2 regions of the Parapusillimonas sp. JC17 genome follow, and region 1 is predicted to be linked to the other one. Evidence: riboswitches for the same ligand, from Rfam matches in the RefSeq annotation. Region 1 holds a riboswitch; the other holds the start of a gene.
What was found. A riboswitch is a leader RNA that binds a small molecule or an ion and turns the genes downstream of it on or off. The one in region 1 is predicted to bind glycine.
Positions count from the first base shown of each region.

Region 2: it holds a riboswitch for glycine, as region 1 does, so the genes downstream of both, ACSBPU_RS07605 (D-amino acid dehydrogenase) here and gcvT (glycine cleavage system aminomethyltransferase GcvT) in region 1, are expected to answer to the same signal.

Region 1 is NZ_CP197474.1:3,732,332-3,738,823, reverse strand. Features, by position in the region: gene ACSBPU_RS18095 (arginine/lysine/ornithine decarboxylase) at 1-801, shown strand, start outside; gene ACSBPU_RS18090 (NAD(P)/FAD-dependent oxidoreductase) at 832-2,070, shown strand; gene ACSBPU_RS18085 (Bug family tripartite tricarboxylate transporter substrate binding protein) at 2,134-2,562, opposite strand; glycine riboswitch at 2,695-2,786, shown strand; glycine riboswitch at 2,858-2,968, shown strand; gene gcvT (glycine cleavage system aminomethyltransferase GcvT) at 3,034-4,128, shown strand; gene gcvH (glycine cleavage system protein GcvH) at 4,172-4,549, shown strand; gene gcvP (aminomethyl-transferring glycine dehydrogenase) at 4,592-6,492, shown strand, end outside.
Region 2 is NZ_CP197474.1:1,582,009-1,588,500, forward strand. Features, by position in the region: gene ACSBPU_RS07600 (YkgJ family cysteine cluster protein) at 159-650, opposite strand; gene ACSBPU_RS07605 (D-amino acid dehydrogenase) at 726-1,967, opposite strand; glycine riboswitch at 2,007-2,094, opposite strand; glycine riboswitch at 2,095-2,185, opposite strand; gene ACSBPU_RS07610 (PACE efflux transporter) at 2,351-2,824, shown strand; gene ACSBPU_RS07615 (LysR family transcriptional regulator) at 2,844-3,749, opposite strand; gene ACSBPU_RS07620 (M20 family metallopeptidase) at 3,905-5,032, shown strand; gene ACSBPU_RS07625 (IclR family transcriptional regulator) at 5,311-6,093, shown strand; gene ACSBPU_RS07630 (tripartite tricarboxylate transporter substrate binding protein) at 6,198-6,492, shown strand, end outside.

The DNA.
Region 1 (6,492 bases):
AAGGTATGGGGTCCGAACCGGCTGGTCTCCGACGGCATCGGGAACCGCGACGATTGGTTGCTGCAGTCGGGCGACGAATGGCACGGCTTTGGCGACCTGGCCGAAGACTTCAACATGCTGGATCCGATCAAGGCCACCGTGGTGACGCCGGGTCTGGATATTTCCGGAACCTTCGCGGAAACCGGGATACCCGCCGCGCTGGTGTCCAAGTATCTGGCCGAGCATGGCGTCGTGATTGAGAAGACCGGCCTGTACTCGTTTTTCATCCTGTTCACCATAGGCATCACCAAGGGGCGCTGGAACACCCTCTTGACGGCCTTGCAGCAGTTCAAGGACGACTACGATCGCAACCAGCCCATGTGGCGCATCCTGCCCGATTTCTGCAAGGAGCATCCTCGCTACGAGAAAATGGGGCTGCGCGACCTGTGCCAGCAGATCCACGAGGCCTATCGCAAGTACGACCTGGCGCGGCTGACGACCGAGGTCTACCTGAGCGACATGGTCCCCGCCATGAAGCCTTCGGACGCCTACGCCAAGATGGCGCACCGCGAAGCGGAACGCGTGAGCATCGACGAACTGGAAGGGCGCGTAACAGGCGTGCTGCTTACCCCTTACCCGCCGGGCATCCCCTTGCTGATTCCGGGCGAGCGTTTCAACAAGCGCATCGTCCACTATCTGCAATTCGCCCGCGAATTCAATGCCAAGTTCCCGGGTTTCGAAACCTACGTGCATGGTCTGGCGCAGGATATGGGACCGGACGGCATGGGCCGTTATTACGTCGACTGCATCAAGGAAGACTAGGGTCTGTCGAGGCTAGGGGGCCGTAACGCAATGTTCGACGTCGCTGTGATCGGCGCCGGGGCGGCAGGCATGATGGCCGCCGCCGTCGCGGGCCAGCGCGGCCTGCGCGTGGTGCTGATCGACCATGCGCGGCGGCTGGCTGAAAAAATCCGGATTTCGGGTGGCGGGCGCTGCAATTTCACCAACATCGGCACCACGCCCGCCAACTTCATTTCGCAAAACCCCGATTTCTGCCGGTCGGCATTGTCTGCCTACACGCCCAGGGACTTTCTCGACCTGATCCGCAAGCACGGCATTTCCTGGCATGAAAAGCATCGCGGCCAATTGTTCTGCGATGAATCCAGCGAAGACATCATCGACATGCTGCGGCGCGAGTGCGAGGCCGGCAAGGTGTCGTGGCGCATGCCGTGCGCAGTGAGCGAAATCCAGCGTGAGGCGGACGGGTTCCGCCTCGCTACAGATCAGGGCCCCATCGAGGCTCGCCAGCTCGTCCTGGCGACGGGCGGCATGGCGATCCCGCAACTGGGCGCCACGGATTTCGCGCTGGGCATCGCCCGCCAGTTCGGCCTGAAAGTCGTGGAGCCGCGTCCCGCGCTGGTTCCGCTGACCTTCGATCCGGCATCATGGGCGCCGTTTTCCGAGCTCAGCGGCGTGGCGCTGGAAGTATGCGTGCGCAGCAAGCCGGAGGGTGGCAAGGCAACGTCCGGCAGGGCGCGCGGCGTGGCACCGGCCGTGTTCCTCGAAGATCTGCTTTTTACGCATCGCGGCCTGTCCGGCCCGGCGATCCTGCAGATCTCCAGCTACTGGAACCCCGGCGAGACCATACATATCGATCTTGCTCATGCACAGGATCTGGAGCGCGAGCTGCTGGACGCGAAGCCCGGCAGCCGCCAGCAACTTGGCACGGTGCTGGCCGGGCTGTGGCCCAAGCGGCTGGCCGAACAACTGCTTGCGACGCTGGATTCCGCCGCGCCGGACCTGGCCACGCGCAGACTGGCCGATGTGCCGGACAAGACGCTGCGCCGGCTCGCGTCGCGCATCCATGACTGGGCGCTCATGCCCAGCGGCACGGTCGGATACAAGAAGGCCGAGGTCATGCGCGGCGGCGTGGACACGCGCGGCCTGAACCAGAAAACCATGGAGGCACGCAGCGTGCCGGGTCTGTACTTCATCGGCGAAGCGGTGGACGTCACCGGCTGGCTGGGCGGCTACAACTTCCAGTGGGCATGGGCCTCCGGGGTGGCCTGCGGGCGGGCGCTGGCAGGCTGACCGCGGCGGTGCCGTTGATGCGGGCGACTTCGGTTCCTGTCCGGAACGCCCGCGCGTCATCGCCTATTCGACGTTGATTTTCTGTTCTTCGATCAAGGCGGCAAGCAGCTTGCGCTCGTCGAGCAGCAGTTGGCGGAACTGCCGGGAGTCCAGCGTTTTCGTTTCCGCGCCCAGGCCGTTATAGCGCTCTTCCACATCCTTGTCAGACAGCGCCTTGGCCAATTCCTTGTTCAAGCGCTCGAGGATTTCGGGCGGTGTGCCCTTGGGCGCCCACATGCCGAACCAGATATCCAGGTCTGCTTCCTTGAAGCCCAATTCGCCCACGGTGGGAGCGTCCGGGAAGAAGGGTGAGCGCGTGGCACTGACGATGCCCAGCAGCTTGACCTTGTTCGTACGGATATGGGGAAAGGCGATGCCCGGATCGCAGACGAAGTCCGCCTGGCCCGACAGGACGTCCTGCAGCGCCGGGGCGGACTTTTCCCTGAGCGACATGAGCCATACCCTGCATTACCTGCTGAAGCTGCTGGATAACATGAAGCTGCTGGACGGCGAACAGCCGGCTGACGAAGAGCGGAAACCGCTTTGAATTCAGGGCGCTTTCGAGTTATTCTTACGGGCTGCTGTTCACATCGAGTGGGAGAGCGCCGGCTTTTCCCCGGCCGCCGAAGGCGCAATTCGCCCAGAATCGCTCAGGCACCCCGTACCGCTCGTGTATTGCTTTGCCTGGGGTCAGACCCCTTTGCGTCAGGGGTCAGACCCCGTACGGGGTCTGACCCCGGGCCAAGCAAGACAGCATTCTGGAGAGACTCAGGCCGCCGCATATTGGCCGGCCGGGCGCCGAAGGTGAATACCCCTTGACCAGGGGCCAACTCTCAGGCAAAAGGACAGAAGGGCGATGCGGCCAGCGTGTTAGCTGGCTTACGTCGTATTTCCATCAGTCGTTTTCCCGTCACCGGAGCCCCCATGTCTTCTACCCTAAAGCAAACCCCCCTGTATGCGGTGCATATCGAATCCGGCGCCAAGATGGTCGATTTCGGTGGCTGGGACATGCCCGTGTCCTATGGGTCGCAGCTCGAGGAGCACCACGCCGTGCGCCAGGATGCCGGCATGTTCGACGTCTCGCACATGCTGAATGTCGACGTGAAAGGCGCAGGCGCCAAGGGCTACCTGCAGCGCCTGCTTGCGAACGACGTCGCAAAGCTGACGGTGCCGGGCAAGGCGCTGTATTCCTGCATGCTGAACCCCGAGGGCGGCGTCATCGACGACCTGATCGTCTATTTCTTTGGGCCTGACGATTGGCGCGTGGTCGTCAACGCCGGCACGGCCGACAAGGACGTGGCCTGGATGCAGAACGTGGCCCGGTCGGGAGGATTCGATGTGCAGGTGCTGCCCCGGCGCGACCTCGCCATGCTGGCGGTGCAAGGCCCCAATGCCCGCGAACGGGTATGGGCTGCTCGTCCGGGCTGGAAGGCCGCAACGGCCGAGCTCCAGCCCTTCACCGGCGTGGCGGTGCCAGACGGCGCGCTAGTGGCCCGAACGGGCTACACCGGTGAAGACGGTTTCGAAATCGTGCTTCCGGCCGCTCAGGCAGAAGCCCTGTGGCGCGACCTTGCCGCGCTCGGCGTCCGCCCCTGCGGTCTGGGCGCACGCGACACCTTGCGCCTGGAAGCCGGCATGAACCTGTATGGCCAGGAAATGGACGAGCAAGTGAATCCGCTGGTCTCGGGCCTGGCATGGACGGTATCTTTCAAGGATGCGGACCGCGGTTTCATCGGACGCGATGCGCTCGAGGCCGCCGAAGTCGACCGCGGCCTGGTCGGCGTGAAGCTGCTGGAGCGCGGGGTGATGCGCGGGCACATGAAAATCCGCAGCGACAAAGGAGACGGCGAGCTCACCAGCGGTTCGATGTCGCCGACCATGGGGATTTCCATCGGCATGGCGCGGGTCCCCGTGGGCGTGCAGCCCGGCGATGCGGTCCAGGTCGAGATCCGGGGCAAATGGCTGCCCGCCCAAGTGGTAAAAATGCCTTTCGTACGCAACGGCAAAGTGATTGCCTGATTCAAGTTCCTAAACACTAATATCAATACAAACGGGGTAACACATGACTCTTCCCACCGATCGCAAATACACATCCTCCCACGAATGGGTCAAGCCCGAAGGCGACCTGCTGCTGGTGGGCATCACCGATACCGCGCAGGATCAGCTGGGCGACCTGGTGTTCGTCGGCGACGTCAACACGGGCGCGCAGCTTACGGCCGGTGAAACCGCCGGCGTCGTGGAGTCGGTCAAGGCCGCCTCCGACATCTACGCGCCGGTGAACGGCGAAATCGTGGAATTCAACGAGGCGCTGAACGATCAGCCCAACCTCATCAACGAAGCGGCTTTCGATACCTGGATCTACAAGCTCAAGCCCGAGAACATGTCCGATATCGACGGCTTGCTCGATGCCGCCGGCTACCAGGCTATTTCCAACGATTGATGGCATTTACCCGCCGCGAACCCGTTTTTGTTTAGGTCGACTATGTTGCGTGAACTTGATCCCCATTCCGATTTCATCCCCAGGCACCTGGGCCCGTCTCCAGCCGATCAGGCAAGAATGCTGCAGGCCATCGGCGCGCCCGACCTTCATTCGCTGATCGCCGAGGTCGTGCCGGACAGCATCCTCAAAAGGGGTGCGCTGAAGCTTCCGGCGGCGCGCAGCGAAGCGGATGCGCTGGCGGAACTCAAGGAAATCGCGGGACGGAATCAGATGTTCCGCAACTACATCGGCCAGGGTTACTACGGTAACCACGTACCCAACGTCATCCTGCGCAACATCCTGGAAAATCCCGCCTGGTATACGGCATATACGCCATACCAGCCCGAGATTTCCCAGGGCAGGCTCGAGGCCCTGCTGAACTACCAGACCATGGTGGCCGACCTCACCGGGCTGGACATCGCCAACGCTTCGCTGCTGGACGAGGGCACCGCCGCGTCCGAAGCCATGACCTTGGCGCGGCGCGGCTCGCGTTCCAAGAGCAAGGTGTTTTTCGTATCGCAGCATTGCCATCCGCAGACGATCGAAGTGGTCCGGACTCGAGCCAGCGGCCTGGACATCGAAATCGTGGTCGGCGATGAATCCCAGGGGCTGCCCGACTGCTTCGGCGTGTTGCTGCAGTATCCGCACAGCCTGGGCGGCGTGGCAGACTACCGCGCCCTCGCTCAGGCCGCGCACGACCAGGGCGCCGTCGTGGCTGTTGCCACTGATCTCCTCGCCTTGGCCTTGCTGGTGCCCCCCGGCGAATGGGGCGCCGACATCGCCGTCGGTTCAGCACAGCGCTTCGGCGTGCCGCTCGGATATGGCGGCCCTCACGCCGGCTTCATGGCCTGCAAGGATGCCTTCAAGCGCAACATGCCCGGCCGCCTGGTAGGCGTTTCCAAAGACAGCCAGGGCGCGCCGGCGCTGCGCTTGGCATTGCAGACACGCGAGCAGCACATACGCCGTGAAAAGGCCACCTCCAATATCTGCACCGCCCAGGTCCTGCTTGCCGTCATGGCTGGCATGTATGCCGTCTGGCATGGTCCCGCGGGCATCAAGCGCATCGCGGAGCGTGTCGCCTACCTGACCGCCTATCTGCGCGATGCGCTGGCCGGCCTGGGTGTTGCCAGCGTCAATGAACAGTTTTTCGATACCTTGCTGCTGAATACCGGCGCGCACACCGCCGCCATCGTCAAGGCGGCAAGGGCGGCGTCCATCAATCTGCGCGTGGTGAGCGACGCCCAACTGGCGGTATCCCTGGACGAAACCGTGACGGTCGCCGACTTGGACGCCTTGCTGCACGTGTTCGCCGCCGGGATGGGCGGCAACTGGACTCCGCCTGCCGATCGCAGTCTGCCGGCGGCGCATGGCATCCCTCAGGGCCTGCTGCGCCAGTCGCCGATACTCTCGCACCCGATCTTCTCGCGCATCCGTTCGGAAACCGACATGCTGCGCTATTTGCGCGGTCTGGCCGACAAGGACTTGGCGCTCGATCGCACGATGATCCCTCTGGGCTCGTGCACCATGAAGCTGAATGCCACGGCCGAGATGATTCCCGTCACCTGGCCCGAGTTCGGCAATATGCATCCCTTCGCGCCTGTCGAACAGGCCAAGGGCTACAAGGAATTGATCGACCGCCTGTCCGCCTCTTTGTGCGAAATCACGGGGTACGACTCCATCAGCCTGCAGCCGAATTCCGGCGCGCAGGGCGAGTATGCCGGCCTGCTGGCCATCCGCGGCTACCATCGCGCCAACGGCCAGCATCAGCGCGACGTCTGCCTGATTCCGTCCTCCGCGCATGGCACCAACCCTGCGTCCGCCCAACTGGCTGGCATGGAAGTCGTTGTCGTGGCGTCCGACGATGAAGGCAATGTGGACGTCGAAGACTTGAAGGCGAAGATCGC
Region 2 (6,492 bases), 2.2 Mb from region 1:
ATGGGGCCTGCCGCTTGTTCATTGATTTTGGGGTCAGACCCCATACGGGGTCTGACCCCAGGCCGAAATTGGGAGCTGCCGCTTGTTCGTTGATTTTGGGGTCAGGCCCCGCATGGGGTCTGACCCCAGGCCGAAAATGGGTCTGACCCCAAGGCAGATCAGGCAGCGACGTCGCCACGGCGGGGCGGCGTATTTCCCGGGTCGAGGTCGTCGTCTTTTGTGATGGCCGGCAGCGGCGGCAGGCCGATCTTCATGCGGACGCGCTGGCAGTCCGGGTTGGGAGAACCATCTTCTTGCCAAGCCGGAAATTCACGGCACGGCGAAGGGCGCTGCTCGTAGATGGCGCAATGGATTCCGTCCTGGCCGAGCTCTCCTCGCAGCGCGATGCAGCGCTTGCCGCCATATTCCGTGCCTTTCATGCAGGCGCGCAGGGGTCCCACTTGCGTGACCAGTTCGGGAGGGACCATGCCGCCGCGCTCATCGGCGATTTCCCCGCAATAGAAGGAAACCCTGAAGTGTGCGCAGCATGCTCCGCAGCTGAGGCAGGGATTGGTGTGAGTGTCGTCGTTGGCCGCCGATTTGCCTCGCGGCGATAGGCGCGAAAGCTGCGCAATGGAAAAGCGCTCATCGAGCATGATGGTGTTCGGCACGGAAAGTGGAGCGCAGAGTTTACTACGCCATTTTCCGTGCGCGGGACGACTTACAAAATAAAATATTCCATGGGTTCAGGCCGCCACGGCGACCTGGGTTCTGGCGCCGCTGCGGGCGATCTCGTCGACCAGCATCTGCGCCGTGATCGGCGACAGTGTCCAGCCCAGGTGCCCATGGCCCGTATTGTAGAAGACCCCGGGCCGTCTGCCCGCCTTCACCCGCGGCATCATGTCGGGCATCATGGGCCTCAGTCCCGTCCAAGGAATGACGCGTGAAGTGTCAACCTGCGGAAAATGGCGGTGGACCCAATTGGTCAGGGGCAGTATCCGGTCGGCGCGGATGTCCTTGTTGTAGCCGTTGAATTCCGCCGTGCCCGCTACCCGGAAGCGATTGCGCCCCAGGCGGCTGGTCACGATCTTGGCTTCTTCGTCCAGCAGGCTGACCCAGGGAGCCCCCGCGATGCTTTGCTCGTCTTCAAGGTTGACCGTGATGGAATACCCCTTTACCGGATAGATATTCACACGGTCGCCCAGCATCGAGGCGAATCGCCGGCTGGCCGTGCCGGCGCAGACGATGACGGCATCGGCGTCCAGGTGCTCGGTGGATGCCTGCCTGATGGTTAGTCGATGGCCTTGCTCCAGGGCGGAGATATCGGTGACTTCCGTGTCCATCAGGAAGCGCACGCCCTTGCGCTCGCACGCCTGCGCCAATCCGCGCGTGAACTTGTGTATGTCGCCCGTGGCGTCGGAGGGCGTGTAAAAGCCCCCATAGCATTCGGTGGTCAGCGTGGGTTCGATGTCGCGCGCCTCGGCGGGTGTGACTTCGTGGCGTTCGAGGCCGCCTTCGCGCAATAGCGCATTGACCCGCCGACCGGCTTCGAAGCTTTTCCGATCGTGGAACACATGCAGGATGCCGCGTGTTTCCAGGTCAAAGTCTATGCCTTCGTCTTCCGCCATCTTGTACAGATGCTGGCGTGCTTCGATGGCGAGTCGTGTCGTACGCAGCGTGTTCTCTCGGTAATTGCCGATATGGCGGACGAACTCCGCCATCCATGAGTACTTGTGCCAGCTTGGGGATGGGTTGACGAGCAGCGGGGCATCGCGGCGCAGCATCCAGCGCATTCCTTTCAGAACGGTCGAGGTGCTGTTCCAGACTTCTGCGTTGCAGGCCGATAGCTGGCCGCCATTGGCATACGACGTTTCCATGGCGCAATAGCGCAGGCGATCGATGACGGTAACCGCATGGCCTTGCTTGGCAAGGGCGTAGGCGGACGTGACGCCGCTGATGCCGGCGCCGATGATGGCGATATGGTGCATGAGAGCTCCAGATAGATGTGGTCGCCGCCGAATGACGGCGACGCCCCATCTGTCCGTTTACCTGAGAGTTTCACCCTTGCCGGGTTCCCCTTCGGTGGGCGCCCAACGCGCCGCTCTCCAGATTGTCCTGACCGTTGCAGTCCTGTGGCCTGAGAGTTTCCGGGGCGGTTGCTCCGTCGGCGCCGGCATGGATGGCCGGACTCTTCTGCATGATCTTTATATGGACGAGCAAGAGCGTAGCCGGATTCCGGAAAGAGCTCAATTGGGGATAAACCCGTGGTACGGTCAACATGTCAGAAAAACTGATAGAAGCTGACTTTTTTCGGGGCTGAGGCGGAGGTATATTTCTTTCGGTTCAATCAAAGTATTTATGGAGTCGCACCATGCAGGGCGTCAAACGCAAGGTGGTTTATGTATCGCTTTATGAGCTCATCGCCGTCATCCTGACCAGCGTCGCGCTGGCGATGCTCGGGCATGCACCGGGCCATGCAGGCGTCGCGGCCGTTGCCGCATCCTTGATTGCGGTGGTCTGGAATCTTGTCTGGAATGCGCTTTTCGAGCACTGGGAATCCCGCCAGACGATCAAGGGCCGCAGCGTGAAGCGCCGCGTGGCGCACGCCATCGGCTTCGAAGGCGGCCTCATCGTGGCGTTCGTGCCTTTTTTCGCATGGTGGCTGAATGTATCCTGGTGGGAAGCATTCGTGCTGGATCTGGGCTTCATCGTATTTTTCCTGGTCTATACCTTCGTGTTCAGCCTGATTTTCGACAAGGTGTTTGGGCTGCCTGCATCGGCCATGCAGCCAGCTCCCTCGATGAAAGCCGGCCCGCCCACGTCCGAGGCGCGGCAGGCCGCCTAGGCCCTGGTTGATGCAGGCTCTAATCGCCGATCTGGCGCGGGCCCCGTACCTGCCTGACCAGCTCGATGAAGCGGCGCGCGCCCAGCCCCAGGGGTCGATCCCGCAACCAGACGACATCCACCCACAGCTGTAGCTGATTGCTGATGTTCTCGAAAGTGATCTCGACCAGCGTTCCGCTCTGGGTGAGCGGCTGCACCAGGGAGCGCGGCAGGTAGGCCCAGCCCAGTCCCGACCGTACCAGGCTCAGCGTGGCCAGGTAATTGTCGGTTCTCCATATCTGCCGCGCCACGACGACGCGGGGATCGGTTTCGTCGGCATCTCGGCCGGCCACGACGATTTGCCGGATATCGAGCAATTCCTCCTGGCGCAGCATGCTGCGGCCGTTCGAGAACGCGGGATGATCGGGGGCGATGACGGCGACCAGGATTTCGCTGCTGAATTCCTGAAAGGCCTCATGCTCGTTGGTGGCGGGACGCTCGAACACGATGGCCAGCTGGGCGCTGTCCTGTTCGAGCATGCGAAGCGCGTCGGCCTGCGGCGCCGAGAGCACTTCGACCTCGAGCGATGGGAATTCATTGGAAAGCAGGACCAGGGGATCATTCCAGGGTGCGGACAGCAGCTCGGGCGCAATAGCCAGCGTCAAGCGGCTTTCCAGGCCCTTGTGCAGGGCGAGCGCATGGGTCTGCAATTGGCGCAACTGACCCGCAAGCTGTCGCGCCTGGGGTTCCAGGGCAAGTGCGGCGCTGGTTGGCCGGGGTTCGCGGCCTGAGCGGTCGAACAAGGCCAGGTCGAGTTCCGCCTCGAGCTGCGCGACCATCATGCTGACCGCGGACGGTACACGGCCCAGCCGCCGGGCGGCAGCTGAAAAGCTGCCGGTGTCCAGCACAGCAAGAAATACCTTGACGTTTTCCGTCGTGAAGGCCATGGCGCCTCTTTCATCCTTCAGTTTATTTGATATGAGTGTAATGCAACCTGGATTTCCTGGCGCCATGTGTCGCGGAGCGGGCAGGTAGAATGGTTTGCGCTTGGCGCCGCGCGTCCGGCTTCAGCCTCTTGTCTAACATTCACATGGAAGGTGCAATGAACAGGGAAACCACGGAAAGCCTCGTCGCAGGCATCGAGGAATGGGTGCGGCTGGAATCGCCGACACACGACCCGGGGCGGGTCGGGCAGATGATGCAAATGGCCGGGGAGCAAGCGCGCAAGCTGGGCCTGAGCGCGAGTATCGAGCCGTTGGCCGGCGACGTGGGGCCCTTGCTATGCGTCAGTAATCGCAAAACCGGGGATGATCGACCGGGCATACTGATTCTCGCGCACCTCGATACCGTCCATCCCGTCGGCACGCTGCTTGAAAACCCGGTCCGGCAAGAGGGCGACCGCCTGTACGGCCCCGGCACGTACGACATGAAGGCCGGCGCTTACCTGGCGCTGGCCGCCATGGGGCAGGCGACCGCAAACGGCGGCACGGCGCTGCCCGTCGATTACTTGTTTTCGCCCGACGAGGAGACCGGCAGCCACGCCTCGCGGGCCAGCATCGAACATTACGCGGCGCGTGCGCGCTGTGTGCTGGTGACCGAACCGGCAAGGGCCGACGGCGGACGATGCGTGACCGCGCGCAAAGGCACGGGGATGGTCACCCTTACCGCGCGCGGTCGGCCGTCGCATGCTGGCGTCGCACACGAAAAAGGACGGAGCGCGATCAAGGAGATGGCGCACCAGGTCCTGGCGCTCGAAGCCATGACCGACTATGCACGAGGCATCACCGTCAGCGTCGGCACACTGAAAGGCGGCACCGCCACCAACGTGGTCCCGGCCGAATGCAGGGCGGTCGTCGATTTCCGGGTGCCCGATCGGGAAGCGGCCGAATTCATCCTGTCGCGCATCAATGCGCTGAAGGCCGTCGACCCCGACGTCGAACTGGCCGTCAAGGCGGAACTCAATCGCCCGCCCATGACGCGCAGCGACGGAACGGCGAAATTGCTGGCCGTCGCCCAGGATTGCGCGCGTCGTGCCGGATTCGAACTCGAAGAGGCCCCCATGACCGGAGGCGGCAGCGACGCCAATTTCACCGCCGCCCTGGGCATCCCTACCATCGACGGCGTTGGCGCGGATGGCGATGGCGCCCACACCTTGAACGAGCACATCCTCGTCTCGACACTGGAAAAAAGACTGGAGTTCTGGCGGCTGCTGCTGGCTGAACTGACCTGATTCGGGGTCAGACCCCATGCGGGGTCTGACCCCTTTTCCGAGGCGGCCAGGTTGATCGAAGTTCAGACCCCGCATGGGGTCTGACCCTTTTTCATAACGATGATAAGGTTGCCCGGGGTCAGACCCCTTCATGACGGTTGTTCGGGGTCAGACCCCGTATGGGGTCTGACCCCCTCTACCCGCGCCGTTTTCCATCAAATGGAATTGTTCTTCCCGCAGCCCGCGCCGCGCCTATAATGCCATCCGGCGCCCGAAGTCGGCGCATCACAGGAGCCATCATGGGAGGTAAAGCGGCACAAGGCGACGTTGGAACGATAGAAAGGGCGGTGCAATTGATGAAGCATATGGCCACTGCGGGACGCAGGGGGCTGCCGCTCACCCGGCTCGCTTCGGACACCGGCCTGCCTTATTCCACCGTGCACCGCCTGTTGCAGCGGCTGATACAGCAGCGGATGGTGGTGCAGAACGAGTCCAACAAGCGCTATCTGCTTGGCCCGCTGGCCTTCGAGCTGGGCGTGGCGGCCTCGATGTCCTTCGATCTGCGCGAGCCCTGCCGCCGTTACTTGCTATCCCTTGCCGAAGAGGTCGGCGATACCGTGTACCTAACTGTGCGCAGTGGCGCGGACGCGGTCTGCCTGGACCGCTACGAAGGGCCGTCGCCCGTTCGCGTACTGACGCTGGAGGTCGGCAGCAGGCGGCCGCTGGGCCTGGGCGCGGGCGGCTTGGCAATGCTGGCCTTTCTGCCCGAGGAAGAGCGCGAAGCCCTGATCGCCAGCTTGGCCACCGATGTTCCAGCCAAAGGCGGAAGCCGCCTTGAAATCGATTTGCACAAAGCGGTCGCGCGCTGCAGGAAGGACGGTTATGCTTTTATCCGGAACCAGGTCAATCCGGGTGTGTCCGCCGTGGGCGTACCCTTGTTCGATTCTCTGGACCAGCCCATCGCCGCGATCAGCGTGGCCGCCATCGACGGGCGCATGGGCCCGGCCCGCATACAGTCCCTGGCTTCCATCCTGCAGACCCGGGCAAGGGCCATACGCAAGGCGCTGAACGCCGCAGCTTGAGTCCTTCGCGCAGATCATTTCCATCCAATGGAAAACTGTGGCGCATTCGGCGCGGGGCTCTCTATAGTCTGTCCTTGACGCTCACAAGAATCAAGGAGACCCCGATGGAATTCAATTTCAAAGCACTGCTGGCCGGTCTGGCCATGGCTTTCGCAAGCGGTGCCGCCACTGCCGCCTATCCCGAAAAACCCGTTACGCTGATTCACGGCTTCGGTGCCGGCGGCAACGCCGATTCGGTCGCGCGGCTCGTCGCGGCAGAGCTCGAAGGCCGTCTCAAGCAACCTTTCGTGGTGGAATCCCGGACCGGCGCCGGCGGCACCATTGCGTCCGGCCATGTCGCAAAGGCGCCCGCCGACGGCTATACGCTGATCATGCTGACCGGTGGGCATACCGCTTCGG